2 regions of the Allobosea sp. P2_A10 genome follow, and region 2 is predicted to be linked to the other one. Evidence: riboswitches for the same ligand, from Rfam matches in the RefSeq annotation. Region 2 holds a riboswitch; the other holds the start of a gene.
The links. Region 2 has a riboswitch for cobalamin ahead of AC1DZY_RS11305 (class I SAM-dependent methyltransferase). Riboswitches for the same ligand answer to the same signal wherever they lie in the genome.

Region 1: linked by a shared signal. The riboswitch ahead of AC1DZY_RS13790 (CbtB domain-containing protein) and the one ahead of AC1DZY_RS11305 (class I SAM-dependent methyltransferase) in region 2 are both predicted to bind cobalamin.

The regions. Positions count from the first base shown of each region.
Region 1 is NZ_JBFUCS010000008.1:167,483-182,217, reverse strand. It holds gene AC1DZY_RS13835 (ethanolamine ammonia-lyase subunit EutB) at 1-271, opposite strand, end outside; gene AC1DZY_RS13830 (GMC family oxidoreductase) at 411-2,042, shown strand; gene AC1DZY_RS13825 (hypothetical protein) at 2,104-2,628, shown strand; gene AC1DZY_RS13820 (autotransporter domain-containing protein) at 2,656-7,059, opposite strand; gene AC1DZY_RS13815 (D-2-hydroxyacid dehydrogenase) at 7,172-8,143, opposite strand; gene cobD (threonine-phosphate decarboxylase CobD) at 8,190-9,218, opposite strand; gene cbiB (adenosylcobinamide-phosphate synthase CbiB) at 9,236-10,225, shown strand; gene cobO (cob(I)yrinic acid a,c-diamide adenosyltransferase) at 10,242-10,853, opposite strand; gene cobU (bifunctional adenosylcobinamide kinase/adenosylcobinamide-phosphate guanylyltransferase) at 10,867-11,382, opposite strand; cobalamin riboswitch at 11,433-11,617, shown strand; gene AC1DZY_RS13790 (CbtB domain-containing protein) at 11,655-11,828, shown strand; gene AC1DZY_RS13785 (CbtA family protein) at 11,840-12,598, shown strand; gene AC1DZY_RS13780 (DUF1636 family protein) at 12,649-13,041, shown strand; gene cobW (cobalamin biosynthesis protein CobW) at 13,038-14,090, shown strand; gene cobN (cobaltochelatase subunit CobN) at 14,101-14,735, shown strand, end outside.
Region 2 is NZ_JBFUCS010000006.1:187,182-201,916, reverse strand. It holds gene AC1DZY_RS11315 (ABC transporter permease) at 1-833, opposite strand, end outside; gene AC1DZY_RS11310 (ABC transporter substrate-binding protein) at 830-2,368, opposite strand; gene AC1DZY_RS11305 (class I SAM-dependent methyltransferase) at 2,392-3,204, opposite strand; cobalamin riboswitch at 3,332-3,527, opposite strand; gene AC1DZY_RS11300 (amino acid ABC transporter substrate-binding protein) at 3,811-4,827, opposite strand; gene metC (cystathionine beta-lyase) at 4,923-6,107, opposite strand; gene AC1DZY_RS11290 (amidohydrolase) at 6,217-7,368, opposite strand; gene AC1DZY_RS11285 (amino acid ABC transporter permease) at 7,408-8,067, opposite strand; gene AC1DZY_RS11280 (amino acid ABC transporter permease) at 8,057-8,716, opposite strand; gene ehuB (ectoine/hydroxyectoine ABC transporter substrate-binding protein EhuB) at 8,745-9,608, opposite strand; gene AC1DZY_RS11270 (LysR substrate-binding domain-containing protein) at 9,760-10,638, opposite strand; gene AC1DZY_RS11265 (ABC transporter substrate-binding protein) at 10,752-11,954, opposite strand; gene AC1DZY_RS11260 (alpha/beta fold hydrolase) at 12,022-12,957, opposite strand; gene AC1DZY_RS11255 (MarR family winged helix-turn-helix transcriptional regulator) at 13,064-13,576, shown strand; gene AC1DZY_RS11250 (EAL domain-containing protein) at 13,646-14,735, opposite strand, start outside.

The DNA.
Region 1 (14,735 bases), on a different contig from region 2:
GGGACGACACGGCCGCAAACGCCGCCGCATCATGACTGTCGACGATCAGCCTTGTGACCTCGTCGTCCTCATAGGGAATCAGCGCCTCGTTCAGGAAGGTCTTCAGCGGCACGTCGGCCAGCGCGATCCGCGCCGCCATCATCTCCGCCATGCTGGAGGCGGCGACGCCGGCCAGCACGTCGCCCGAGCGCATCGGCGACGCCTTCGCCAGCAGCGTCTTCAGATCGGCGAAGACATGGCCCTGTCGCCCGACCGCCGCACCATAAGCCATGCCATCAACCCTCTCTTCCGCAACATGCTATTGCGGATATTGGAATGCGCAAACGGGCCTGCAGCATTGATGCCACGCGCCACGCCCCTTATCGCTTCGCATGAGAGCGGACTCCAGCCGCCGGGAATCAGGAAACGCCATGACCGAACGCCGGACCATCGGGGTCTTCGACTACGTCGTCATTGGAGCGGGCTCGGCCGGCTGCGTCGTCGCCAACCGTCTCTCGGCCGATCCGTCCAAGAAGGTTCTGGTGCTGGAGGCCGGCCGCAAGGACGACTGGATCTGGTTCCATATCCCGGTCGGCTATCTCTACGCCATCGGCAATCCCCGCGCCGACTGGCTGTTCAAAACGGAGCCGCAGGCAGGGCTCGACGGGCGCGAACTGCCCTTTCCGCGCGGCAAGGTCGTCGGCGGCTGTTCGGCGATCAACGCGATGATCTATATGCGCGGGCAGGCCGCCGACTATGATGGCTGGCGCCAGCGCGGACTTTCCGGCTGGGGCTGGGACGATGTCCTGCCCTATTTCCTGAAGCACGAGGACCATGTCGCGCCAGGCGCCGACGGCTTTCACCGCTCCGGCGGCGAATGGCGCGTCGAGCATCCGCGCGTGCGCTGGGACATTCTCGACGCGGTCCGCGACGCCGCCGAAAGCGCCGGCATCGCCAAGATCGCCGACTTCAACACCGGCGACAATGAAGGCTCGGCCTATTTCCAGGTCAACCAGAAGCGCGGCCGGCGCTGGAGCGCCTATACCGGCTTCCTCAAGCCGATCCTCGACGTGCGCGACAATCTCCGGATGGAGACGCGCGTCATGGTCGAGCGCATCGTCGTCACCGACGGGCGGGCGAGCGCGGTCGAATTCAGCCATGGCGAGGAGAGCCTGCGCGTCGAGGTCAGCGGCGAAGTGGTGCTGAGCGCCGGCTCCTTCGGCTCGCCGGCGCTGCTCGAGCGTTCCGGCATCGGCGACGGCGCCCGCCTGCAGGCGCTGGGGCTGGATACCGTCGCGCATCTGCCGGGCGTCGGCGAGAACCTGCAGGACCATCTCCAGATCAGGCCGGTCTACAAGGTCGATGGCGTGCGCACGCTGAATAGCGATTACGCCAAACTATGGCGACGGCCGCTGATGGCGCTGGAATATGCAGCGTTCCGCACCGGCCCGCTGACGATGGCGCCTTCGCAGGTCGGGGCTTTCGCCAAGTCGTCGTCCGACTACGCCACCGCCAATCTCGAATTCCATTTCCAGCCGCTCTCGCTCGACAAATGGGGCGACGGCCTGCACCCGTTCGGCGCGTTCACCGCCAGCGTCTGCAATCTCAGGCCGTCGAGCCTGGGCAGCGTCCATCTGAAGAGCCCCGATGCAGCGGCCGCGCCGGCGATCTCGCCGAATTACCTCGACACCGACGAGGACAAGCGCGTCGCAATCGATGCGCTGAAGCTCGCGCGGAAAATCGTGGCGCAGCAGCCGCTCGCCCGCTTCCATCCGCAGGAGCATTCGCCCGGCCCGGACGCGACCTCCGACGAGGCCCTGCTGGCGGCCGCCAAGGTGCTGGGCACCACGATCTTCCATCCCGTCGGCACGGCCAAGATGGGCCGCGACGACGACCCGACTGCCGTGCTCGACGAGAGGTTGCGCGTACGCGGCGTCCGGGGCCTGCGCGTCATCGACGCCTCGGTGATGCCCGCCATCACCTCGGGCAACACGGCTGCGCCGACCATGATGATCGGCGAGAAAGGCGCGCAGATGATTCTGGAGGACACGAGGGCTGCGTGAAGCTGCGCCATGCGTGCTATGACAAGAGCGTGCCGGATGACGCCGGCCCGCAGGAACTGTCATGACGCTGCAGCCACCCCCGCCGCCGCAACACAGCCTGCCGGTCCGACTCGTGATGGCCCTCGCCCGAGGCGTCCTGATCTTTCTGGTCCTGCTCGACGAGGTCGCGCGCCCGCTCTACCGCCCGCTCTCCGACTGGCTGGCGCGCTTGCGCATCGTCGCCCGGATGGAGGCCGCGATCGCGAAGCTGCCACGGCTCGCGATTCTCGCCCTGCTGGCGATCCCGTTTGCGGTCGCCGAGCCCCTCAAGATCATTGGTGTCATCATGATCGCGCGCGACCAGGTCGTCGCCGGCCTCGTCGTGTTGGGCCTGTCCTATCTCGCGAGCTTCCTGCTGGTCGAGCGCATCTACCATGCCGGGCGCGACAAGCTTTTAACCTATCGCTGGCTCGCCTGGGTCATGGGTCTGATCACGACAATCCGCGGCCGCGCTGTCGCCTGGGTCAGGGCGAGCGCGGCCTATGCCTTCGCGCTGCGGGTGCGCGACGAGGTCAGGAACTGGTGGCGCGGGCAGCGTTCGATGTGAAGGCCGGGTCTCGCGCAGGCCGACCTCTCAGAACGAAATGTCGAGCCGTCCGCGCAGGGTCTGGTCGCGCGTGCGTTCGCTCAGCGCCGCCGCATAGGAAAGCCCCAGCGCCGCATTGCCGGCGACGCGCCAGGTCAACCCGGCCTCCGCCACGAACGCATCGCGCGCCAGCGGCGCTGCATAGACGCGATAGCTCGCCGAACCCGAGGCGAAGGCTAGCACCGCGGCCGGCGTCGTCTCGCCGAAGGCGTGCCGCCAGCCGACCATTGCGCGGGCAAAGATCGGCGTCGCGCCCAGTTGCGCCTCGGCGCGCAGGCCCAGAGTGGAGAAGCCGAGCATCTGGTCGCGGCCGGCAAGCGTCAGCGCAGCCGGCCCGCCGCGCTCAGTCACCGCTTCGGTCCGCAAAGAGAGGAGCGCCAGTTGCGCGAAGGGCTCGAAGGCGATGCCGGCCCAGGGCAGCCGATAGCCGACCTCGCCAAAGGCCTGCGCGGTCGTGCTGCGGCCATCGGAGCGCAGCAGATCCGACAGGTTTCGCAAGCCCACGAGCCGCGTCAGCCGCGTTTCGTTCCAGGACAGCGCCGCCCCGCCACGCAACGCGAAGCCGCCGACGAGCGCGCCGCCATAAAGCCCGACATGGCCGCTCTCCTGGCTGCCATTGGTCGAGCGTGCGTCGAGATCGAAGCGGGTGCGGGTATAGCCGCCGGCGACGCCGACGCGCCATGGCGCGGGCCCCGAAGGCGATTCATATTCGAGGCCAACCAGCATCCCACCGGTGGTGCGGCTCAGCGAAGCAGCATTGCCATCGGCGTCGCTGCGGCCCTGCGCGCCAACCGCCTCGCCCCACGCCGTAAAGCGGCGGCTGTCGAGACCGGCGGCGGGCAATGTCGCCGGCTGCGGCCTGCCCGGCGCATCGGCCGAAAACGCGCCAGAGACGAAGCCTTGCGGCGTAGCGGCGAAAGGCGCGCGCAGCCGGTTGAGCATGGTCTCGCGGACGAGGTGGCTGGTCTCGACCGCGACCGTCACCGCCTGGGCATGGCCCTCGCCCGAGAGCGCATCGAAACCGGCGCGCGCTTGGTCGAACGTCGAGAATAACAGCGTGTCGTAGATGCGGTTGCCGGTCCCAAGCCTCTCGACGACGCGCGCGATGCCGATCTGGTTGCGTGTCTGCGCAACGAAGCGCACTTGCGTGGCGGGCCCCTGCGGCGTGGTCACAGGCGGCGCGAAGGCGACGTCGTTGCGCGCCAGCGTCAGCGCCACCTCGTTTGCGCCATAGCTCAGGCTCGGCGTCAGGAAGGCGAGGTTCGAGGTCGATCCGGCGAATTGCCCGCTGACGCCGCCCTGCGCGGTCAGGATGACATAGCGGGTCGCGAGCGCGTAATCGCCCTGCTCGGCGAAGACCTGCACGGTTCCACCCGTCAGCAACGCCGTCCCCGTCGCAACGATCCTGTCGCTCGCGCCGGTCGCGTTGAGTTCGACCTGGTAGTTCGCCCCCGGTCCGAAGGCGACGTTGCCGGCGACGTTGAGCGTGCCGATCGAATTGCCGGGAGCGACCGTGCCGGCGACCGCATTGATGCCGCCGATGACGCCCGAGCCACCGAGTGCGCCGCCGTTCAGCGTCACCACCGAGCCGGTGAGAGAGCCATTGACGACCAGCGTCCCGGCCGTGACGCTCGTCGCGCCGGTGAAGGGGCTCGTCCCGGTCAGGATCAGCGCGCCCGCGCCCTGCTTGACGAGCGTGCCCGTTCCCGAAAGCGCACCGGCATAGGCGCCGGCCGAAAGCTGGTCGAAGACGAGCGCGGCATTGTTCAGGATCGCGCCCTGCAGGCTCAGGCTGTTGCCGACCAGCGTGCCCGCCGTGACGGTCGTACCGCCGGAATAGCTGTTCGCGCCGGTCAGCGTCAGTGCTCCGGTTCCAACCTTGTCGAAGCCGCCCGTGCCGGTGATGCCGCCCGAGAACGTCGTCGAACTGCCGTTTCCGCCAGCGCTCAGGCTCGCCGCGCCCAGCGCAACCGTGCCGCCGCCGGCAAGCGAGCCGATGGTCTGGCTGAAGCCGTTGAGCGCGAGCGTCGCGCCGGTCGCGATCGTGAAGGCGGAGCCCGGCGAGAACGCGCCTGCGGCTCCGGCCTGCAGCGTCCCGCCGCCGACATCGGTCGAGCCGGTGTAGCTGTGCGTGCCTGTCAAAAGCAGCGTGCCAGCGCCGGCTTTCGACAGGCCGCCCGTGCCAGAGAAGGACTGTGCCACCGTGAAGGTGTTGGCGGCATCGGCGATGTCGAAGCCGCCGCCGGCCGGTCCGAAGCTGATCGGCCGCACGCTTTGGGTGAAAGCCGCGCCGGTGATCTGCAGCACGCCGCCGTTCAGCGTGAGTGCGCCCGCGAGACCGCCGAGATTGGCTTCCGACGACACGCTGAGCGTGCCGCCTTCCAGCACCGTCCCGCCGGTAAAGGTGTTGGCGCCAGTCAGCGTCAGGATGCCGGCGCCGCGCTTGGTCAACGAGCCTGGCGTGAAGTTGGCAAGAATGTCGTTTGCGATCGTCGCGCTGTCGGTGAAATCGGCAACGATACGACCGTCGAGCACGATGGCGCCGGCCGCGATCGTCAACGTCCCGGCGCGCCCGCCATTGCCGATGTTCAGCGTCCCGAGTTCGGCGATCTGGAGATCGCCGGAGGTCAGGACCAGCGCGCCGCCATCGGCAATGGTGACGCTCGTCGCTTCGACCGCGCCGGGCCCGATCGAGAGCCCGCCGCCCCCCACGGTCCAGGTCGATCCTGCTCCTGTCACCAATGCGGCGATCGGCGCCGCGAGGCCGATGATCGAGGCGCCGCCTGTCGAGGTCAGAGAGCCGCCGGCCGCGACGGTCAGCGAAGCGGGAAAGCCGAGGCTCTGCACCGCGAGAATGCCGGTGGTGATGGCCGAGCCCGCGCCCGTGACCAGCACGGCGCCGGCAAGCAACGTCGTCCCGCCGCTGGCGAGCGCGCCGCCCTGCTCGACCGTCAGAGTACCCGCCACAGCCGTATCGTTCGCGATAGTGACCGCCGAGCCCACGCCGCTGATCCGCGCCGCGCCGAAGACGAGGAATGAGCCGGCGCCCGTCAGCTTGGCGCCCTGCTCGACGACCAGCGTGCCGGCCTCGATGTCGATGAGCCCGCCGACGGCGAGATCGCCGCCGCGCAGGACGAACTGGCCGGTGACGCAGCTGCAGAGCGTCAGGTCGCCGCCGATCGAACTGCCGGCGCCCGTCAGCACCTGAATGCCCGGCCCCTCGTGGCTGAGCGAGCCGTCGCCGCTCAGCGCGCCCGAAAAGATCGCGGCAACGGCGTTGAAGCCGGTCGACAGCGTCGCCCCGTTGCCGATCTCGACATTGCCCGCGCCGGCGAGCGAGCCGACCGTGGCGAAGGCATTATCGGCGATCCTGAGCGTAGCGAGTGCGGTGACCGTATGATCGGACGCCTGCGACAGCGGGGATGCACCATCTGCCGTCAGTATGCCCTCTAGAATCTGGGTCGCGCCGAAATAGGTGTTGTTGCTGCCGGTCAGGACCAGTTCGCCGGCGCCGGTCTTGGTCAACCCACCGGCCCCGGCGATGTCGCCTGACAGGGTCAGGGCGGTGGCGGCTGCGACATCGAAGGTTCCGCCGCTGGCGTTGAGAGTCACGATGCGGGCGGACGCGACGCTGGCGGTGGTGATGAGCCCGCCGCCATTGAAGCTCAACCCGCCGGCGACGTCGCCCAGATTGCTGTCCGACGAGATCGAGATGCGCCCGCCATTGATCGTCGTGCCGCCGTCATAGGTGTTGCCCCCCGACAGCGTCAGCGTGCCCGCGCCGGTCTTCACCAGCGAGCCGCCGACGCCGCTGATCGTACCGATGACGGTCGTGCTGAGGCGGTTGCCGCCGACCGTGAGTTCATTGCCGCCGAGACCATAGTTGCCCGCGCCGGCGATCGAGCCGGCGCTGAGCTTGCCGTCGCCAAGCGGGCCGGTGCTGCCGGAGAAGTCCGTCGTGTTGCCGTTGCTGGTGATGATCGCGGCATCGCCGGCCGTGCTCGTGCCGGTGAAATTCAGGGTGTTGTTGTTGACCAGGGTCTGAATCTGGCCGGAATTGTTGACGACGCCCGCGCCCGTGATCGTCAGCACGTTCCCGATCGTGATGGTGTAGGCGCTCGCGCCGACGCCGAAATTCAGGCCGTCGAAGCTCGCATCCGCCGTCGTCAGGATTGCCGTGGTGTTGGAAAGACCGAAAAAGGCCGTCCCGGTCGGCACCGTGGCCGGCGTCCAGTTCGCTCCCGCATTGAAATTGCCGGAGCCCGGATTCAGCAGCCAGGTCGCGTCCTGCGCCAGCACGGGCCCCGGCAGAAACAGCGCCGTGCCGGCGAGCAAGGCGCGCAACAGGCGCGACAGTGGAGCAGCGACCCTGCAACCAGAAACAAAATCCACGTACTGACGAGCCCCCGCCGTGGCTCCAGCCTAATACTTGGGCAGCGGCGCTGCAATGGATTGCAGCGGAATGCGGCCTTGCGCCGGAGGCGTTGTCCGCGCCGCGGCCCGATCAGACGATCTGGTTGCGCAGTGCGTTTTCGCCGCGCCCAAGCCGGCCGAGATTCTCGACGAGCAGATCGACGACATTGGTTTCGTAGGCCCGGGTCTCGCCGGCGCTGTGGGGCGTGATGATGACCTGCGGCAGCGTCCACAACGGCGACGCCGCCGGCAGCGGCTCCTCTACCGTGCAGTCGAGGCCCGCGCCGGCGATGCGGCCTTCGGTCAGGGCCGCCAGCAGCGCGGCCTCATCGACGACCTTGCCGCGCGCGACGTTGACCAGCATCGCCGAGGGCTTCATCGCGGCCAGAGCTTTCACGCCGACCAATCCTTCGGTTTCCGGCGTCAGCGGGCAGGTCAGCGCGACGATGTCGGCCTGCGCCATGACCTCGTGCAACTGGTCGGGCCGGACGATCGCATCGATGCCCGCGACCGGCTCCGGCTGGCGGCGCACGCCGATGACGCGCAGTCCGAACGCGCCGCTAAGCGCCGCCAGCCGCAGCCCGATGCGGCCGAGCCCGACGATCACCAGCGTCTTGCCGCCGAGTTCATCCTCCCGCGTGTTGCGGTCGCCGATCATCGGCCGCCAGAATTTCGCCGTCTGGTTGTCGCGGGCGAGATGGATCTGCCGGGTCAGGCCGAGGATCAGCGCCATGGCGTGCTCGGCGACGGCGCGCTCGTTTGCGCCCTGCGCGCTGGCGAGCCGGATGCCGGCCTTCGCAAAGGCCGGCTTGTCGTACTGGTCGGTGCCGGCGCTGACCGACTGGACGAAGCGCAGCTTCGGCGCGGCCGCGATCAGTTCGTTGCGCCACATTCCGGAGACGACGATCACATCGAACTCGGCGGCACGCGCCTTGAGCTCGTCGAGGGTCCGCATTTCCACGGTTTTCGCCGCCGACCCACGCGTCGCGAACTCGGCCTGCAACTGGTAGGCGGCATGGGCGAAACCGATCGTCAGGTCGCGCTCTGAAGGCCAGGACGTCATCGATGTTTCTCCGGAAAGGCGAAGGTGGGTCGAACTCAGTGCAAGGTTACAGTCCGGTCGGCGCGCTGTCGCCCATCGGCGGCGCGAAGGCGGCCAGCGTCTGGCTCAGCCGCTCCCAGGCTGCAGCATCGCCCGGCAAACCGAAGCGTAGCCGGTGCGCGTCGTTCTGGAAGCGCCTGATATAGAAGCCATGGCGGCCGAGATGAGAAAACAGCGCGGGAGCGTCGGGCGTTGCGAGCAGGCGAAACAGCGCTGTGCCGCCGACGACCCGGCCCAGCGGCGCAAGCAGCGCGTCAAGCCGCGCGGCGTCGGCGCGGCGCGCGGCGCCTGTCCGCGCAAGCCAACCCGTGTCGGCCAGCGCCACCGAGCCTACATGCAATGCCGGGCCAGGCACCGCCCAGGGGCCGAGCGCCGAACGCAGGCCCGCGACCAGCGCCGGCTCCCCAATGGCGAAGCCAAGCCGCAAGCCCGCAAGCCCGTAGGTCTTGCCGAAAGAGCGCAGCGCGAGCACGCCCGACGGCAGCACCGGCACGATGCTCGCCTCCGGCGTGAAATCGGCGAAGGCCTCATCGACCACCAGCAGCCCGCCGCGCGCCGACACGGCCTTGGCCAGCGCCACCAACCGATCGAGCGGCACGACGCGCCCGTCGGGATTGTTGGGATTGACGAGCACGACGACGCCCGCCCGCCCGGCTGCGTCGAGCTCGGTGATTTCGCTGACATCCGCGCCGGCCTTGCGCCATGCCAGCGCATGCTCGGCATAGGTCGGTCCGAGCACCGCCACCGGGCCCCGCGCCACCAGCCGGGGCAGCAATTCGATCAGGATCTGAGTGCCCGGCGCAGCGACGATCCCGGCCTCGGCCGGCACGCGATAGGCCGCGCGCGCCGCGGTCAGCACGGCACTTTCGTCTGATGCGCCCGGAAGACGCTGCCACAGGCTTAACGGCAGGCCCGGAAGCGGATAGGGGATGGGATTAATCCCTGTGGACAGATCGATCCACGGCCCGGGCGCGGCTGGAAACAGTGCCTGCGCCTGCGCCAGATCGCCACCGTGCCAGATTTCGCCTTCAGCCACGATCGTCCCCACTGCGCATGAGCCCCGCCGAGACCCTGCCGCTGCTTCTTGCCGCCCTCGTGATCGAGGCTGCGCTCGGCTATCCGCAAGGCTTGTATGCGCGGATCGGCCATCCCGTCACCTGGCTCGGCGGCTTGATCGGCCAGCTCGACCGGGATTTCAACCGGCAGGATTTGGCATTCGCCGTGCGCCGCAGGAAGGGCGTCGCCGCGCTCGCCATGCTTCTCGGCGCGACCATGGCGCTCTCGCTGGCGCTGGCGCTGTTCTTCCATCTCTTCGGTGCGTTCGGGATTTTACCGATGGCGCTGCTGGCCTCCTCCCTGCTGGCGCAGCGCAGCCTTTACGAACATGTCGCGCGCGTGGCCGAAGCCCTGGAAAGCGGGGATCTCGGAGAGAGCCGCAAGGCCGTCGCCATGATCGTCGGGCGCAATCCCGAGACGCTGGACGAGGCCGCGGTAGCGCGCGCCGCGATCGAGAGCCTGGCCGAGAACTTTTCCGACGGCGTCGTCGCGCCCGCGTTCTGGCTCGGCGTCGCCGGCCTGCCGGGCGCGGCGCTCTACAAGGCGATCAACACCGCCGATTCGATGATAGGGCACAAGACCGAACGCCATCTCGCTTTCGGCTGGGCCTCGGCGCGGCTCGACGATCTCGTCAACCTGCCGGCCTCGCGGCTGAGCGCTCTGCTGATCGTCGCAGCCGCCGCGCTCGACTGGCAAGCCGACGCGCCGGGCGGCTGGCGGGCGATGCGCAGGGACGCGCGCAGCCACCGCTCGCCCAATGCCGGCTGGCCGGAGGCCGCGATGGCAGGCGCGCTCGGGTTGCGGCTGGCGGGGCCGCGCATCTATGGCCGGACCAGGGTCGAGGATGCCTGGATGGGCAATGGCCGGGCCGAAGCCGGCGCGGCCGACGTCCGGCGCGCGCTCAGGGTCTACCGCAAGGCTTGCCTGCTGCTCTGGGGGCTGGCAGGGCTCGGCTCGCTGATCGCTGTCGTGGTCTCGTCGATCTGAGCTGGCCGGCTCAGCCTCAGAACTCGATTCCCGCCTGCGCTTTCACGCCCGCCGCGAAATGGTGCTTCACCAGCGTCATCTCCGTCACCAGATTGGCTGCCGCGATCAGCTCCGGCTTGGCGTTGCGGCCGGTCACGACAATGTGGAGATCGTGCCGGCGCGCGGCCAGCGTCGCGACGACCTCGGCCAGGGGCAGATAGTCGTAGCGTAGCGCGATGTTGAGTTCGTCGAGCACGATCAGCCGGATCGTCTCGTCGGCCATCAATTCCCGGACCTTGGCGAAGGCGCGCTCCGCAGCCGCGATGTCGCGGGCCTTGTCCTGCGTCTCCCAGGTGAAGCCCTCGCCCATGCTGTGCCAGGCGATCTGGTCGCCGAAAGCATCGAGCGCCCGGCGCTCGCCGGTCTCCCAGGCGCCCTTGATGAACTGCACCACGCCGACGCGCCAGCCATGGCCGAGCGCGCGCAGCATCAGCCCGAAGGCCGCCGTCGATTTGCCCTTGCCCGGCCCGGTGTTGACGATCAGCAGGCCCTTCTCGATCGTCTTCGAGGCGACCTCGGCATCCTGCACCGCCTTGCGCTTGGCCATCCTGGCCTTGTGGCGGGCGGCCTCGTCGGTCTCGGTCGTCATCGCATCGCGTCCGCTATTTCACCTGCATGGGGATTCCGGCCACCATGAAGACCACGCGGCCCGCCTGCGCCGCAAGGTTCTGGTGGAGCCGGCCGGCCTCGTCGCGAAAGCGCCGGGCCAGCGCATTATCGGGCACGATACCCAGCCCGACCTCGTTGGAAACCAGCACGACCGGAGCCGATGCTGCCTTGCAGGCCGCGATCAGATCGAGCCCAGCCGTTTTCGTGTCGTGGCCGGCAAGAATCAGATTGGTCAGCCAGAGCGTCAGGCAGTCGACCAGGATCGGCCTTCCGGCGGTGACGGAACGAATCCCTTCCGGCAGCGCCAGCGGCGCATCGACCGTCAGCCAGTCCGGAGAGCGCCGCGCCCGATGCTCGGCGATGCGCGCGATCATCTCGTCGTCATAGGCCTGCGCGGTCGCGATATAGGCCCAGGGCGGCGGCAGCGCCTCGATCAGCGCCTCGGCATGGCGGCTCTTGCCGGAGCGCGCGCCGCCGAGGACGAGAGTGAGATGGGGAGTTGTCGCCACGTCGGGTCCAATCGTGAGCGCGCTGCATTGCACAGCCGCCGCCACATGGCTAATGATCATCCCCGACGGTGCCCCGGCAACGGGGTGAAAAGGGAACGCGGTGAAATACCGCGGCTGCCCCCGCAACTGTAAGCGGCTAGTGTCGCGCCATCGGCCACTGGGAGACATCCCGGGAAGGCGGCGCGAAGCCTTAAGACCCGCGAGCCAGGAGACCTGCCGTCGTCGTATCCGCAATCCAACAGGCCGCCGGCGGGGCGGCCAGGAGAACCACGATGAACACCGTCTCGATTGCCTCCCAAACCAGCGTCTCGGACCGCGCCAAGGCGGCTGCCGTCGCGCTCGTGCTCGGCAGCGTGCTGATCTTCACGGTCGGCTTCGCGCATTCGACGAGCGTCCACAACGCCGCTCACGACACGCGCCACACGCTCGCCTTCCCCTGCCACTGAGGGGAAACGACATGATCAATCGCGTTCTCACGGTCAGTCTTCTGGCCGGGCTTCTGGCTGGGCTCGTCATCGCCGCGCTCCAGCACGTCACCACCACGCCGCTGATCCTCAAGGCGGAAACCTATGAGGCGGCGCTGCGGGCTTCAGTTCCGTCGCTTGCAGCCTATGACGGTGGAGCCCGCATCATCCTCGCCCATGGCGCGGGCGGCGACGCAGCCGGCCACGACCACGCCGAATGGAAGCCGCAGGACGGCCTCCAGCGCACGGCCTTCACCACGCTCGTCACGGTCGCGACCGCGATCGGCTTCGCCGCGCTCCTGCTCGGCGGCATGATCGCGGCCGGCGAGACGATCGACGACCGGCGGACGATGATATGGGCGGCCTGCGGCTTCCTCGCCTTCGGGCTCGCGCCGGCCGCGGGCCTCGCGCCGGAACTGCCGGGCAGCGCAGCAGCCGACCTGCAGGCGCGCCAGATCTGGTGGATCGCAACCGCGCTCGTCACCGCAGGCGGCCTCTTCGTCTTCCTGCGCATGGACACGCCCTGGCTGAGGGCGCTCGCGGTGCTGGCGATTCTCGCGCCGCACGTCATCGGCGCACCGCATCCCGCCGCGCCCGAAAGCAAGGTGCCCGCCGAGATCGCGGCGCATTTCACCGCCCTGTCGCTGACCCTGCAGGCCGCGCTCTGGCTCGCCACCGGCTTTGCCGTCGGCGTGCTCTGGCCAAGGGCGTCGCGCAAGGCTTCGGCTACCCGCCGTTCGGCCCAGGCCTGACGCCTCGCGAGCTCCCCGAGCGGGAGCGCGCTCGCAAACGGAGGCGATCCATGTCGCAAGGCAATCTCACCATCCATGTCTGCACCGCCTGCCGGCGCGTGCGGGAAGACCTCACCGAGGGCTTCGACCAGCCGGGCCTGGGCCTCGCGGAAGCCCTGACCGCTAAACTGGCTGGCACGGAGGGCATCACCGTCACGCCCGTCGAATGCCTCGCCGTCTGCAAGCGGCCCTGCACCGTCGCCTTCGCGGCCGACGGCAAATGGACCTACCTGATCGGCGACCTCGACCAGGACACCCATCTCGACGATATCGTTAGCGCGGCGCAGAGCTTTGCCGCCAGCGCCAACGGCATCATTCCCTGGAAAGAACGACCGCTGCCCTTTCGCAAGGGCGTGGTGGCGCGCGTGCCCCCGATGCCGCGCGAGCAAGGACAGACATCATGACCGAAACACTCGCCACGACCACGCTTGCAAAGGTGCCCTGCACCATCATCACCGGCTTCCTCGGGGCCGGAAAGACCACGCTGGTGCGCCATCTGCTCGAGAATGCCGGCGGCAAGCGTCTGGCCGTCCTGGTCAACGAGTTCGGCGATCTCGGCTTCGACGGTGAATTCCTGAAAGGCTGCGGCATTTCAGGCTGTACCGACGAGGATGTCGTCGAACTGCCCAATGGCTGCATCTGCTGCACCGTCGCCGACGATTTCGTGCCGGCGCTCGAAAAGCTTCTGAACCGCGAAAACCCGCCAGAGCATATCCTGATCGAGACGTCCGGCCTGGCCCTGCCCAAGCCGCTGGTCACCGCCTTCAACTGGCCGGCGATCCGCAGCAGAGTCACCGTCGATGGCGTCATCGCGGTGGTCGACGGACCGGCCGTGGCCGAGGGCCAGTTCGCCGATGACCCAGAGGCTATGGCCGCCCAGGCCGCGCAGGATGCGTCGGTGGAGCACGACAATCCGCTGGAGGAGGTCTTCGAGGACCAGATCCTCTGCGCCGACCTGATCCTGCTGAACAAGAGCGACCTCGTCGATGCGGCCGGCCGCGAGCGCGTCAAGGCCGAGATCGCGCAGCATCTGCCCAAGGCGATCAAGATCGTCGAGACTAGCCATGGCAAGGTCGAGCCGGCGCTGGTGATCGGTTTGTCGGCCGCAGCCGAAAACGATCTTGCGGGACGTCCCTCGCATCATGGCGAGGGCGAGGACCACGACCATGACGATTTCGACTCGGTCTCGCTGCCGCTACCGGCCGGCCTCTCGCCCGAGACCCTGTCGGCGCGCATGAGCAAGGCTGCGGAAGCCGAGGGCGTGCTGCGGCTGAAGGGCTTCGCCGCCGTGCCGGGCAGGCCGATGCGGCTCGTCGTGCAGGGCGTCGGGCGTCGCGTCAGCCATCATTTCGACCGGGCCTGGGGCGAAGGCGAGGCGCGCGACGGCAGGATTGTCGTGATCGGCCTCAAGGGCTTCGACCAGAAGGCTGTCGCGGCGGCGCTGAACGGGTGATGATGGCGCCATGCACCTTCTTCCGACCAGCGAGATCAGGCTTGACGACGGCGCCGACGCCGTCGATCTCGGCCTGCCGCCAGGGGATGTGCTGGTGCTGTCCTTCGCCGACAGCGACCTCTCGGCAATCGCCGCAGCAGCCGGGGGGAGCGGGCTTGCCGTCCGCCTGGCGTCGCTGCGCCGGCTGAGGCATCCGCTTTCGGTCGATCTGCTGATCGAGAAGACCGTCGCGAACAGCCGCTTCGTACTGGTGCGCTGCCTCGGCGGGCTCGACTACTGGCGCTATGGCGTCGAGCAGCTGGCGGCTTCCTGCCGGACGCATGGCGTGGCGCTGGCGGTGCTGCCGGGCGACGACCGGTCCGATGCCAGACTGGCGGAGTACGCGACCGTACCTCCCGCCTGCGCGCAGGCGATGCTGGATTATTTCCATGCCGGCGGCGGCGCGGAGAACATGCGGCGGTTGCTGGCGCGGGCGGCGGACTATCTCGATGCCACCCTTCCCTCATCCGACCCGGCTGCGCCGGGCCACCTTCTCCCCCGAGGGGAGAAGGCAAGACGCGCGAAGGATCTGGCGCCCTTCTCCCCTCGGGGGAGAAGGTGCCGGCAGGCGGATGAGGGCCGGCGAGACGCCGATGATCTCGCCCC
Region 2 (14,735 bases):
ATGGGCACGTCGCGCGCGATCAGCGCCTTGACCAGGATTTCGCCGAGGCCTGGGTAATTGAACAGGGTCTCGACCACGACGAAGCCGTCGACGACATAGGCGAATTGCAGCGCGGCGAAAGTCGCGACCGGGATCGCGGCGTTGCGCACGCCGTGATGCAGGAAGGCCTGCGCGGCGGACCGTCCCCTGATCCGGGCAAATGTCATGTAGAAGGCGCTTTGGACCTCGACGACCGCGTTGCGGATGATCCTGACTGAGAAGGCGGCCAGGCCCAACGCCAATGTCAGCGCCGGCAGGACCATGTGCGAGGCCGTGCGGAAGCCGGCCGGCGGCAGCCAGCGCAGGCTGAGCGCGAAGATCGAGATCAGACCGATGCCGACGAGGAAGCTCGGCATCGATGCGAGCGCGACGGCGGCCGCATTGGTCGCGCGGTCGAGCCGGCCGCCGGGGCTGACGCCGCAGGCAATGCCGAGCGGCAGGGCGATCAGATAGGACAAAAGCCAGCCGAGCGCGCCCAAACCCAGCGTGAAGCGGCCGTGATAGGCGATCTCCTGCCAGACCGGCTTGCGCGAGACCAGCGAATGGCCGAGATCGCCGGTCGCGAGGCGCGCCATCCAGGCGCCGTATTGCGTGAGCAGCGGCCGGTCCAGCCCCTCCTCGCGCCGGATGCGATCGATCGTCTCGGCCGTGATCCGCTCCTCGCCGACGCGCGCCGAGGCGATGCGCAGCGCCGTGTCGCCCGGCAGCGCATGGACGAAGGCGAAGCACAGGCTCGCCAGCAGCCAGGCGGTCAGAGCCGCCTGCGCCAGACGCGGGCCGAGGAGCGCGATCACTTGAAGGCCATCCGCTCGACCAGATAGCGCATCTCGTAGGGATCGATCGTGACGCCGCGCAGCCGGCCGGAGACGGCGACGGTGTGCTCGGTCCAGGACACCGGCACGACCGGCATCTGGTCATGCAGCAGGTGTACGATCTCACCGCGCAACTGGTCCTTCCGGGCGTCGTCGAAGCTCGCGATATAGGCATCCGTCAGCGTCTTCATCCGGTCGCGGCCGTCCCAGCGCACGACGGCCCAGGTCGAACGCTCACGGGTGAAGTCGGGGATGATCGTCGCGATCGGCTCGGGCACGTTGACATAGGTGCGCGAGACCAGCGTCATCTGCATGGTGCCGTCCTTGATCGCGGCCGGCACGCTGTTGCCGGGGCCGACCTCGATCGTGACGTCGATCCCGATCAGGCGCAGCTGCGCCTGGATTGCCGCGGCCATGACCGGCAACTCCGGCCGGTTGGCCAGCGTCAGAAGCTTGGCGGCGAGCCGGACGCCGTCCTTTGTGCGGATTCCGTCCGCCCCGGGTTGCCAGCCGGCCTCGTCGAGAAGCTTGCGGGCGGCGGGCACATCATGACTGAGCGCCGGCAGGTCGCGGCGGTGCCAGCCCGAGAGGATCGGCGGCAGGAGCTGCGAGGCGCTCGATTCGGGATGGCGCAGGATCGCCCTGGCGATGCCGTCGCGGTCGACGGCAAAAGCGATAGCGCGGCGGACCCGGACATCGGCGAATTGCGGCAGGCCCGTATCGAAGAACAGCGCGCGGATGCGGGGGATGGTGACGCTCTCGACCTTCATCTGGCCGGCCGCATTGATGCGCGGCGTCGCGGTCGGCGCCAGCGTGTAGACGAGGTCGGCGTCCCCCGCGATCGCGATGTTGGCGCGGGTGTCGCCGTTGACCACCGCTGTATAGCGCACCTTGGCGATGGCGGGCCTGGCGCGGGCGTAGCCCTCGAAGCGCTCCAGATCGAGCGTCGTCTTGCCGTCGACCGAAACCAGCCGATAGGGGCCGGTCGCGACGATCTTCACGACCTTGCCGTCCGGGGCGTAAGCCGATGGGGCAAGCACGATCGAGGCGTAGTCGCAGAGAAAGGCCGGCAGCGCGCCGAACGGGGTCTTGGTCCTGATCAGCACGTCGGCCCCGTCGACCGCGACGGAGTCGAGCGGCACGGATGCCATGCTCTCGCCGATGAAAGCCTGCTTCAGGCTGGCGGCCACGGCGTGGGCCGTCACCGGCGTCCCGTCATGGAAGGTCGCCCCGCCGCGCAGCCTGAAGCGCCAGGTCAGCTTGTCGTCCGACAGGCTCCAGCCCTCGGCGACGCCGCCGACGAGCTGACCCTCCGGCTCGACCTGAACCAGCGTCTCGGCCACGCCCATGCGGGCCAGAACGAAGCCAGTGTCGGCGGGATCGTTCGAGGTGTATTCCCAGGGCGCGACGACGCGCAGGACCGGCTCGCCCTGCTGGGCGCTGGCCGGCATGGCGGCGAGCGGCAGAAGGCAGGCGCCGGCAAGGAAGAGACGGCGCGAAAGAGCCCAGGGCATCATGACATTATCTCCGGTTGAAGCGATCAGAGCGGCTTGCGAGCCGAAAGGATGAAGGTGTGGTCGTGGGCCGCGAACAGCCGCAGCCGCTCGCTCCACGAGGCCGATGCGAACTGGCGGCGCTTGATCCCGGTCAGTGGGCCGGTCTGCAAGCGCTCGAAGCCGATGCTGTGGACCATCGCCGCCAGCGCAGGCACGCTCAGCCCGTCACGAAAGAAGACGCCGCGCATGATGCGCCGGTGCGTATCCTCGTCCCAAGGCACGGCGGCGCCCGTCAGCCGGTCGAGCCATTTCGACAGTCGCTGCAGCAGCACCGCCCTGCGCGAGCGATTGACCCAGTCGCCGTCGACGATGACGAGCGCGCCGCCGGGTTTCAGCACGCGCAGCCAGTCCGCCAGAGCGCGCTCAGGATCGACCAGCGTCCAGACGAGATGGCGGCAGACGACCACGTCGTATCGGCCGTCGGGCATCATGGTGTTTTCGGCGTCGCCGAGATGGAAGCGCACGCGGGCGCCTGCATGCTTGGCCCTGGCGCGGGCGATCATCGGCTCGCAGAGATCGATCGCATCGACGCTGGAACCGAAGCCCAGCAGCACGCGCGTGATCTCGCCGGTGCCCGAGGCGAGCTCCAGCACGCGGTCGCTAGCCGAGATCACGGCATGCCCGGCAATCAGCCGCGACCAGGCGTCGAGCTCGGCCAGCGTCCTGATCCTGTGGCCATATGAAAGATCGAAGGTTTCGGCGCGTTTGGACCAATAGGCGCGGATTTCGTCCTTGAGATCGAAATTCGCACCCGGGCGCGGCGACGCCTCCGACGCTAACGATGCAGCATTCGACATCCGTCACCGGCCTCCCGCGGACGGGTGGCGGCCGGTGCCTTGGCGCCGTTCGGTTCTTGGTGCGCGTGAGACCCGCGCAGGAGAGCGACCGTCATCAGAGCTCCTTCCGGGGCACCCCGCCCGGTTGATATGCTTCACGACGTCGGCAGGTCTCCTGGCTCGCGGGTCGAGGCTTCGTTCGGCCTTCCCGGGCGAACCCAGTGGCTTGATCGAACGTCGCTCGCCGCTAACAGTTGCGGGGGCAGCTCCGGATTCACGCTTCTGCAAGCGTTCACCGGATTCCCTTTTGATCCCTCTCGGGAACCGACCCCTCAAAGGGAGCATGTCCGCAACGGCAGCGCAATATGGAATCTTGCGAGATGCGGATGGCCGGCGATGCGGCGGCACTCAGCCGGAGCGTGGCGGTCGGTATGGCGCAGGCAGGGAGACATTGGACATCCGGATCGTGGGCGGCAGATAATTTGTTACAGTATAACGTAACACTATTGTCAACCGACGATTCGGCTCGCTCTGCTGGAAGGCTCCCCATAAATGCAGGATGCCACGCACGCCGATACGGAAGCCGGCTTACAGCTCCCGCATCGGCGACATCTCATCCGCGGCATCTCATCTAAACGGCGGGCTGTATTGCAGGCCGCCATTGGTCCAGAGCGCATTGGGGCCGCGCGACAACTTGAGACGCGACTGCGCGCCCAGATAGCGCTCGAAGGACTCGCCGTAATTGCCGACCGTGGCGACGACCCGCACGACCCAGTCGTTGCTGACGCCCATCGCCTCGCCGAACTTGCCGTCCTGCCCGAGGAAGCGGCGGATTTCGGGATTGGTCGATTTGACCATCTCGCGGACATTGGCCTGCGTGACGCCCAGTTCCTCGGCATTGATAAGCGCCAGCACCGTCCAGCGAACCAGATTGAACCAGCCCTCGTCGCCGGTGCGGACCCAGGGGCCGAGCGGCTCCTTGGAGATCACCTCCGGCAGGATGATGTGGGCCTCGGGGTCCTGGAGCTTCAACTTCACCGCCGACAGGGCCGAGATGTCGGTGGTGTAGGCGTCGCAGCGCCCGGACTCATAGGCCTTGAGCGCCTCCTCGGAGGTTCCAAACGCGGCGACCTCGTATTTCATCTTCTGGCGGCGGTAGAAATCGGCGAGGTTGAGTTCGCTGGTCGTGCCCTGCGCGACGCAGACCGAGGCGCCGTCGAGCCTGGTCGCGCTGGCGACGCCGAGCTTCCTCGCCACCATGAAGCCCTGGCCGTCATAGTAGTTGACGGCGGTGAAGGTGACGCCCTGTCCGAGATTGCGCGACAGCGTCCAGGTGGTGGTGCGCGGCAGCACATCGATCTCACCACCCTGCAAGGCGATCAGCCGGTCCTTCGAGGTCAACGGCACGAATTTGGCCTTGTCCTGATCGTCGAAGATGGCGACCGCCAAGGCCCGGCAGATGTCGATGTCGAAGCCGTTCCAGCGGCCGACCGCATCCTGGATCGAGAAGCCTGCCACGCCCGGGCTGGTGCCGCAGATGACGTGGCCGCGTTCCCTGATCTTGGCGAGCGTGCCGCTGGTCTGAGCCGCTGCCGGGGCGGCTATCGTTGTCAGCGCGGCGAGTGCAAGAATCCATCGTTTCATCGTGGTCCCCTTTTCTGTTTTGGGTGTCGTCAGGCAAAGCTCTCCCATCGCGGCGGGCTGCCCCGTCGCGTCGGTCTCGTTTCGGTCCCGTTGTCTCAGGCGATCTTGGCGACCGGCCTCTGTTCAAGCGCGATCAGCAATCCATCGAGATCGTTCCAGAGGTCATCGACGTCCTCCAGCCCGATGCTGATGCGCAGCACCGTGCCCTTGTGCGCCCAGGGATTGACCGTGCGGTCGCCCTCGACAGCCATCGGCGCGATCAGGCTGCGCGTACCGCCCCAGGAGGCTCCGATCGCGAAGATCCTGAGCGCCGTCAGCGCGGCTTCGAGCGTCTCCTCGGCGACCGGCTTCAGCACGACGCTGAACACGGCCGACGAGCGGCCCATGTCGCGCTTCCAGAATTCATGGCCGGGGCAGGACGGCAGCGCCGGATGCAGCACGGTCTCGACCGCCGGCGAGTGCGTCAGGCGTTTGGCGAAGTCCTCGGAGATCTTGCCCATATGGGCGATGCGCAGGCCCATCGTCTCGATGCCGCGCAAGGCAAGCTGGCACTCGTCGGGCGAGACGCCGACGCCGAAGCCGCGCAGGATCTCCTTGAGCTTCTGGCGCAGACCCATGTCAGCGACCGTAATCGAGCCGAGCAGCAGGTCGGAATGGCCGCCGACATATTTGGTCAGGGCCTCGCAGGCGAAATCGGCGCCATGGGCCAGCGGCTTGAAGATCAGCGGCGTCGCCCAGGTGTTGTCGCAGCCGACGAGCACGCCCTTGGCCTTGGCGGCCTTCACGATCGCCGGCACGTCCTGCACCTCCATGGTGCCGGAACCGGGCGACTCGACCCAGACCAGCTTCGTCGCGTCGTCGATGAGGTCGGCGATGCCGGCCCCTATCAGCGGATCATAGACGCCGTAGGCGATGCCGCGCGGTTCGAGATAGTCGGCGCAGAAGCTGCGGACCGGCGGGTAGACATGGTCGGGGATCAAGACCTTATCGCCCGGCATCAGCACCGAAAGCATCACGATCGTCACGGCGGCCTGGCCCGAGGGCACGAGCACGGTGCGGACGCCGCCATGCAGCGCGGTAAGCTGCGCCTCCAGCGTCCGCGTCGTCGGCGTGCCGTGCAGGCCATAAGTGTAGCCGTCGAAGCCGCGGTATTTTCGCGCCGCGAAGCTTGCAGCGTCCTTGTAGACGATGGTCGAGGCGCGATGGGTCGGGACGGCCAGGCTGGCATAGCCATCCTCGTTGACGGCCGGGTGATGAACGCAGCGGGTGAGGTCGTGCATGGAGACATCCCTTTCGTGGGACCAGGCGCATTGGCGAAACATGGCGTAAGCGTTTGACGAAAGACGGCAATCAGGCTGATGGCATCGGGCGATGCCTTCCGGTTATGGCTCAGGCGGCATCGGAGAGGGCGAGCCGGGCGACCTCGCTCATCCAGCCGACGGCGACCGGCAGGATCGCGTCGTTGAAGTCGTAGCGCGCGTTGTGAAGTTCGCCCTCGGGAGCGGCGGGGCCATTGCCGATCCAGACATAGGCGCCGGGGCGCTCCCTGATCAGGAAGGAGAAATCGTCGCCCGTGGTGCTTGGCCGGACATCGCGCCGGACAGGCGCGCCGACGGCCTGCCCGGCTTTCACGGAAAGGGCCGCCTCCGCAGCCGAATTGATGATCGGGCGGCCGGTCGAGAGGATCTCGACATCCGCGCGCATGCCGTAGGCTTCGCAGGTTCCGGCGATCAGGCTTTCCATGCGCCTGATCACGGCCTCGCGAACCTCCGGGCGATAGGTCCGCAGCGTGCCGACGAGCGTGACGCTTTCGGGAATCTGGTTGCTGACGACGCCGCCCTGGATCTGGCCGATCGAGAGCACGACGGCATCGACCGGATCGACATTGCGCGCGACGATCGTCTGCAACCCCATGATCAGATTGGCGGCGGCCACGATCGGATCGCGCGTCAGATGCGGGATCGCGGCATGGCCGGCGAGGCCGTGCAAGGTCACGGTCCAGCGGCCGCCCGCCGCCATCACCGGCCCGTCATGGACCGCAACCGTGCCGGCTTCGATGCCCGGCCAGTTATGGAAGGCGAAAATCCGCTCCATCGGGAAGCGCTCGAAGAGCCCGTCGGCGATCATCGCCTTCGCGCCGGCGCCGTTTTCCTCCGCCGGCTGGAAGACGAACTGGATCTGCCCCTTCCAGCTCTCGTCGCGCGTCAGCAGCTCGGCCGCCCCCAGCAGCGCGACCGTGTGCCCGTCATGCCCGCAGGCATGCATGACGCCGGGCCGGATCGAGGCATAACCGACATCATTGGCTTCGTTGATCGGGAGCGCATCCATGTCCGCCCGCAGGCCGACCGTCCGGCTGGAGCCCGGCCGCGACAGCGTCGCCACGATGCCGGCGCCACCGACGCCCGCCACGAACGGAATGCCCAGCGCGGCGAGCTTCTCCTGCACGAAGGCCGCCGTGCCGGTCTCGTGCCCGGACAATTCCGGATGCGCATGAAGGTGGCGACGCCACTGCGTCAGTTTCGCGATCAGATCGGCGTCCATGGTAGGTCTCGTTTTGGGCGAATGGCAGGAGTGTCGAGGCTAGCGTTGCGCCGAAAGCGCGAGACGGACTTCGAGCCGGCGGATGAGCCAGGAGAAGGCGACCGCGATCGACAGGAAGATCGCGCCGACGACAGCCATGGGCTCGGCGTAGCGGAATGTGTCGGAGGCGATGTCGAGCGCCGAGCCGAAGGATTCAGGCACCGCGATCACAGCCAGATAGGGCGTCGACTTGAAGATCGAGATGAAATAGCTGCCCATCGGCGCCGCGATGTTGCGCAGCATCTGCGGCGCGACGACAAGCGCTACCGTCTGGAGCCGTCCCAGCCCTAGCGCCTTGGCGGCCTCGAACTGCCCGCGCGCGATACCGTCGATGCCGGCCTTGAAGACCTCGGCGAGGTAGCCGCAATAGTAGATGCTGAGCGCCGCAACTCCGACGACGAGAGCGGGCAGTTTGATGCCGTAGACCGGCAGCACATAGTACAGAAAATAGAGCTGCACGAGTACAGGCGTCGAGCGGATGAAGTCGATGACGAAGCGCATCGCGTAGCGCATCGGCACGCTGGAGCGCCGGGTGATCTCCAGCGCGAAGCCGAGCAGCGCCGCAAACAGGCAGGACAGCAGCGTCACGGACAGCGTCGTGCCAAGCGATTTCCCGATCGGCTGAAGCAGCGATAGCGCAAAGCCCGCGTCAAACGTCATGGACCAGCTTCCGTCCGGCGCCGACCTTGCGTTCCAGCCAGCGCCCGACCACCGTCGCCGGGTAGCAGATGACGAAATAGGCCACGAGCAGGCCGGTGTAGACCTTCACGGGGTCGTAGTTGAGCTGGGCGATCTCCTTGGCGCGGAAGGTCATGTCGCTGAGCGTGATGAGCGAAACCAGCGCGGTGCCCTTCACCAGCTGGATGAACTGGTTGATGAAGGTCGGCATCATCGCAAGCAGCGCCTGCGGCAGCTCGATCAGGACGAGGATCTGCGCGCGTCGCAGACCAAGCGAGCGCCCGGCCTCGGCCTGTCCGCGATCGAGCGCCTGCAGGGCCGCGCGCACCGCCTGGCTGCCATAGGCGCCGATGTTGAGCCCGAGCACCATCGCGCCGACCGTCAGCCCCGACAGCCGCAGGCCGAAGCCCGGCAGCGTGTAGTAGAAAGCGTAGAGCAGGATGATGACCGGCGAGGAGCGCCAGAATTCGATGATCGCGGTGATCGCGGCATGGACCCATCCGCGGGCGCTGTACTGGGTGACGCCGGCGAGGAAGGCGAAAGGCACGGCATAGAGCATGCCCAGCACCGTCACCGCGGCGGTGATGCGGAAGCCCTCGAAGATGCCCGACAGCACCTCGGCGAAACTCATCGTCGGGTTCTCCGGGCGGGGCCGCTGCTCAGCTCTTTGGCGCGCAGAGTTGCGCCGTCGAGGCCTGCGGCGGCATCTCGGCTTCGGTGAAGCCGTATTTCGTCATGATCGTCCTCATCGTGCCGTCAGCCTTCAGTTTGGCGAGTTGGCTATTATAGGCGTCGCGCAGTGCCTGGTCCTTGGGCGCGAAGACGACGGCGGTCGCCATCATGTATTCCTGTCCGCCGGGCTTGACGTAGCCCTTGAAGGGCAGCGCGCGCTCGATCCCGTTCATGCCGGGCCCCTCCATCAGGCCCGCCACGCTCGGCGCCGAGAGGGTCGCGGCGTCGACGCGTCCCGCCAGCATGGCGCTCACCACTGCCTCGTTGTTGGGGAAGAGCAGGAGCCGGTCCTCCGGCACGCCGGCGGCGAGCGCGCTCTTGGCGTTCTCCGTGCCGCGCCCGCCGCCGAGCTTCACGGCCGGGTTCCTGACGATGTCCTCATAGCTGTGCAGCTTGTGCGGGTTGCCCTTGACCACGAGCAACCCGTCGCCGGCCGACAGGTCGGGCTCGCCGAACAGGACCTGCTGGCAGCGCGCCGGTGTGATCGCGACGCCAGACGCAATGATGTCGAAACGATCGGCGAGCAGGCCGGGGATCAGCGCGCCGAAATCGGCCACCGTGAACTCGATCTTCTTGACGCCGAGCGGCGCCAATGCCGCCCGCACGAGATCGGGATGATAGCCGACGACCTCTCCGGCTTTGTCGCGCCAGCCCCAGGGCGCGCGGTTGTGAATTCCAATGGTGATGGTCTTGCCGGAGAGGTCGAGCTTCGGCTGCGCGAGTGACGGAGTAGCGGCGAGGGCCGCGACCATGGAGATGGCGAGGACGGCAAGGCGGCGTGTGACGGTCATGGTCGATCCCCTTTGGCTCGGGCGAGCGACCATGGCTTGACACCAGTGATCGCTCGTCACGCACGACCAAAGGCTATTGTCGATAGCGCAACGCACAATCAGGCTTTGGTGATCGTTCCATGCCCAGAGGTTATGGTCTGGCGCAGGAAGCTCAACGCTCCGCCATCAGACAGTCGATGAAATCGCGCACGAGCTGCGATTTCGGCCGGTCAGAGGGCAATAGCAGGACGCTTTTGCTGTGAACTGCCGGCTCGAACGGCCGAAGAACGATCCTGGAGAGGTCGAACCCGGAAATCGCATAAGGGCTAATCAAACCTACCCCCACGCCCTCCGCAACGAGCGCGAACACCGTGGCGGCATAGATCGTCTCGACGACGACCTGCGGCGGCACAGCGCCCGCCTCGGAGATGATGAGGTCGAGGCGCTTTTTCGCGCGGTCCTCGGGCACGTAGGCGACGAAGTCCACACCGGAAAGATCATGCGGCGTGATGATCTCCCGCTCCGCCAGAGGATGTCCGATCGGAATGGCACAGGAGGCGCGGGGCGACACGAAGGGCTGGTGGACGAGCCCACTGAGATCGACCTCGTCGGCGGCCAGCCCAAGGTCGAACTCGCCGGCCGCCACACCGTCGCGCACATCGCGGGAGGGCAGCACCATCAGCGTTACCGCCGTGTCGGGCCGTTTGTCGCGAAACCGCCGGACCGCCTTCGGCACCAGCGACGAGCCCAGGGCGGAGAGCGAGCCGACCCTGATCTGGCCGGTGCCATGGTCACGGATGCGCGCGGCCGTGGCGCGCAGCGTGTCCATGCCGCGAAAGCTCGCCTCGACCTGAGCATAGAAGATCCGGCCCTCGGGCGTCGGGATGATGCGGTTGCGGACCCGGTCGAACAGCGAGAAGCCGAGCGAACGCTCGAGATCGGCAATCATGCGGCTGACGCCGGGCTGGGTGACGCCGAGCAGTTCGGCGGCCCGCGAGACGGTGCCGGACTTCATCACCGCCGCGAAGATTTCGATCTGCCGGTTGTTCAATGCGCCCCGCTCCGGCCCTGATCGGCATTCCGGCGGAATCGTACTGCCGGAACGCCGACGCTAGCCCGCCCGGATCGGCTGCGAAACCGGCTTTCGGCTGCGCGCGACCTGTTTCAGGGTTTGGCGGCCGCGCATTTCGTTTCGGATAGCGGCCAGACGGTCTCCTCCGGCGCGATCTTGCGGACGATCTCGAAATAGTCCCAGGGGCCTTTGGACTCCGCCGGCTTCTTGACGCGGGCGAGATACATCTCGCGCAGCACGCGACCATCGGCCCGGATTTTCGCATCCTTCGTGAAGGCGTCGTTGATCGGCATCGACTTCATCGCCGCGGCGACCTTGTCGGAATCGTCGGTGCCGGCCTGCTGCACAGCCTTGAGATAGTGCAGCACCGCGCCGTAGACGCCGGCATGCAGCATCGAGGGCATCATGCCGGCCCGCTCCATGAACTGCTTCGACCAGGCGCGGGAGGGCTCGTCGAGATCCCAGTAGGACGCCGTCGTCAGATAGGTGCCCTGCGTCGCCTTGAGACCGAGGCTGTGGACGTCCTGGAGAAAGAAGATCAGCGCCGCCAGGCTCTGGCCCTGCTCGACGAGGCCGAACTCGCCGGCCTGCTTGATCGCGTTGACGGTGTCGTTTCCGGCGTTGGCGATGCCGATGACCTTGGCGCCGGAGGCCTGCGCGCGCAGCAGGAAGGACGAGAAGTCGGGATTGTTGAGCGGGTGCCGGACCGCGCCGACGACCTTGCCGCCATTGGCCTCGACCACGTCCGTGGCGTCCTTCTGCAACTGATGGCCGAAGGCATAGTCGGAGGCGAGTATGAACCACGACGTGCCGCCGGCCTTGACTACGGCCGAGGCCGTGCCGTGCGAGACAGCGTAAGTGTCATAGGTCCAGTGGAAGCCGTAGGGCGAGCACTGCTCGTTGGTCAGCGCCGTCGTGCCGGCGCCGGAATACATCACGATCTTCTTCTTGTCGCGCGCCAGCGCCTGCACGGCCAGCGCCACCGCCGAGTTGGGGATGTCGACCAGCGCATCGACCTTGTCGACGTCCATCCACTGTCGCGCGATCGTGGTGCCGAGATCGGCCTTGTGCTGGTGGTCGGCGAAGATGACCTGCACCGGCTTGCCCAGCACCGTGCCGCCGAACTCCTTGACCGCGAGTTCGGCGGCGATGACCGAGCCTTTGCCGGTGATGTCGGCGGTGACGCCGGCCATATCCGTCAGCACGCCGATCCTGACGACATCGTCGCTGATCTGGGCCCGCAGGGGCGTCGAGGCGAGCGCGAGCAACGCGCTGCAAAAGGCGATGGCTTTCATGATAAGGTCCCTCCCTTGGGAATATGTCGCGCCGCTTGCCCGCGGCTTCGACCGGTTTCGGCTCTGCCTAAAGTCCCTTGCTCCGCAGCCACGCCAGCAGCAGCGCGGCGATCTCATCGCTGTTGTTCTCGATCATCGGCATGTGCCCGTTGCCGGCGATGCCGCGATCAGGCAGCCAGACGAATTCCGCGCCGAGATAGCGGGCAGTCGCCTCGTCGATCTCGCGCGGATGACGCGGGTCGTGGTCGCCGGTGACGACCACGATGGGGAGATGCGCCAGCGCGGCGGGGTTCCCGATCCGCAGACCACGGCCACCGATGTTGAAACGCTCGTTGAAGAGCCTCGCGCTCTCCGGCACGATGCCGAGCGCATAGGCGTCGAGGCTGTCCTTCGGAAAGCGCGGCGCATTCGCCCAGAAGTCGCGGATGAAATCGCGGCCGACGGTGACCGGGCGATCCTCGGGCAGGCAGACCGGGCAGCCGAGACTGACATCGTGGCTGAGTTTCGCGACCTCGGCGGGGTCTTCCGGCAGCACCGGGAGAATGTTTGCCGGCGCGCCGGGAGCAATGCCGATGATGGCGGCGATCGCAGCCGGGGCCTGTTCGGCGATCCACCAAGCCATTGGACCGCTGGCCGAGTGCACCAGCAGGATCGCAGGACCGACGCTCTCCACCAGCACGCGCAGCGCCTGCGCGATCTCCAGCGTCGGCAGCACGGGAAGATCATCGCAGGCCGGCGAGCGGCCATGGCCGGGCCAGTCGACGACGAAGACGTCATGCCCTGCTTGCGCGAAGCGGCCGGCCCAGCCCTGGCGTCCGTCGGGCGTCGCGAGATAACAGGTCCCGGTATGGCAGCCGCCATGGACCATCACGACGGGAATCCGTGCGGCCGCCTGACCGGCGGCGGCGATCCGCTCGACATGGATCGGCCGTTTGGCGGTGCCGGAAAAGAAGCCGCGACCGGCCGCGTCCGGTCGGCGCGCTGTCTGCGCGACATCCTGCATCGACATCCTCCCGCAGCATGGCTTCATGGCCATGTCCTGTCATTGCCGGTGATGCTAGGAGTGTCCGATCCAAGCCGCAAGAGAAAAGTCTTATATGAGACCAATTTTGAAACCCGGGAATGCGGAACTCCCCCGGGAACCGGACGGCGAAACGGGTCTGCGCGCGATCCTGAGCGGCACGGAAATCCCGACCGCCTACAAGATCGGCTACATCCTGAATTTCTACCGGGAGCCTTCGTTTCGTGCGATCGAGACCGAGTTCGGGCTGACCCGGCCCGAAATCGTGATCCTGCTCGCGCTGCATTTTCGCGACGGCATCACGGCGAGCGAGTTCTGCGAATTCTCCGGCCATCTCAAGGCTGGCGTCAGCCGGGCCGTCATCGCGCTGGAACGCAAGGGTCTGATCCGCCGCCAGACCGATGCGAGCGACAACCGCCGGCAATTGCTGTTCCTGACGGAGGCCGGGCGCGAGCTCTATGGACGCTATGTTCCAGCGCTGAAGGCTCGCGAACAGGCCATGCTCGCCTGCCTGTCGGCAACCGAACGCAGGCAGTTCGACCGGCTGCTCGACAAGCTCGCCGCCCACGTCCCGCAATGGGGCCATCTATCGGAGCTTTGATCGCAGGCACGTTCGGCAGAACGGCGACGGCGAGAGTGGAAACCTGCCCCCGACTGCAGCCGGGCGCCGTTAGGCGACCAGCCGCACCTCGTTGCGCAGAAACTTCGCTTCGAACTGCTTGGCCGGGATCGGCCGGCTGATCAGGTAGCCCTGCCCTTCGCCGCAGCCCATTTCACGCAGCAGGCCGGCGGTCGCGTCGGTCTCTATGCCCTCGGCGATGACCGAGAGGCCGAGCGCCTGACCGAGATTGATCGTCGCGGCGACGATGGCTGCGTCCTGCGAGCCGGCCTCCAGCCGCTTCACGAAAGACTGGTCGATCTTGATCTTGTCGAGCGGAAAGGTCTTGAGGTAGGTCAGGCTGCCATAGCCGGTGCCGAAATCGTCGAAGGCGATTTTCACTCCGAGCGCGCGCAACTCCGACAGCACGCTCAACGTCTTGTCGCTGTTGTCGAGGATGATGTCCTCGGTGACCTCGAGTTCGAGCAGCTCCGGCCGCAGTTCGGTCTCGGCCAACAGCCTCGCGACATCGGCGACAAGGTCTCCGCTGGCGAATTGCGACTGCGACATGTTCACGCCGACGCGGACATTGTAGCCGCGCCGTTGCCAGGCTCCCGCCCGCCGGCAGGCCGTCTCGAGAACCCAGGCGCTGACCTCTTCCGACAGTGAGGTCGTGTTGACGACCGGCATGAACTCGCCGGGCGAGACATAGCCGCGCTCGCGATGGCGCCAGCGGATCAGCGCCTCCGCACCGACCACCGCGCCGGTGCGCAGGTCGATCTGTGGCTGGTAGAACAGCTCGAACTCGTTGCAGGCCAAAGCAGTACGGAGTTCCGTCTCCAGAGCCTCGCGCTGCTCGATCGCGCCGCGCATCGCAGGATCGTAGGAGACGAGGCCGGCGCTCTCCCGCGACCGGGCGGCGGCGAGCGCAAAGCGGGCGTTGCCGACCAGCATCTCGGCATGGCCCGCATCGCGCGCCGATGCGAGACCGACCGCCACGGCGACACGCAGATGGCGCTCGCCGACGAGCACGGAGCGGGCCAGGAAATCCGCAGTGATGCGCGCGCCCAGTTCGGGACCGGTTGCATCTTCGCCAGTCAGCACGATGGCGAATTCATCGCTGCCGAGACGCGCGATCAGGCTCGGCTGTGCGACGAACGTC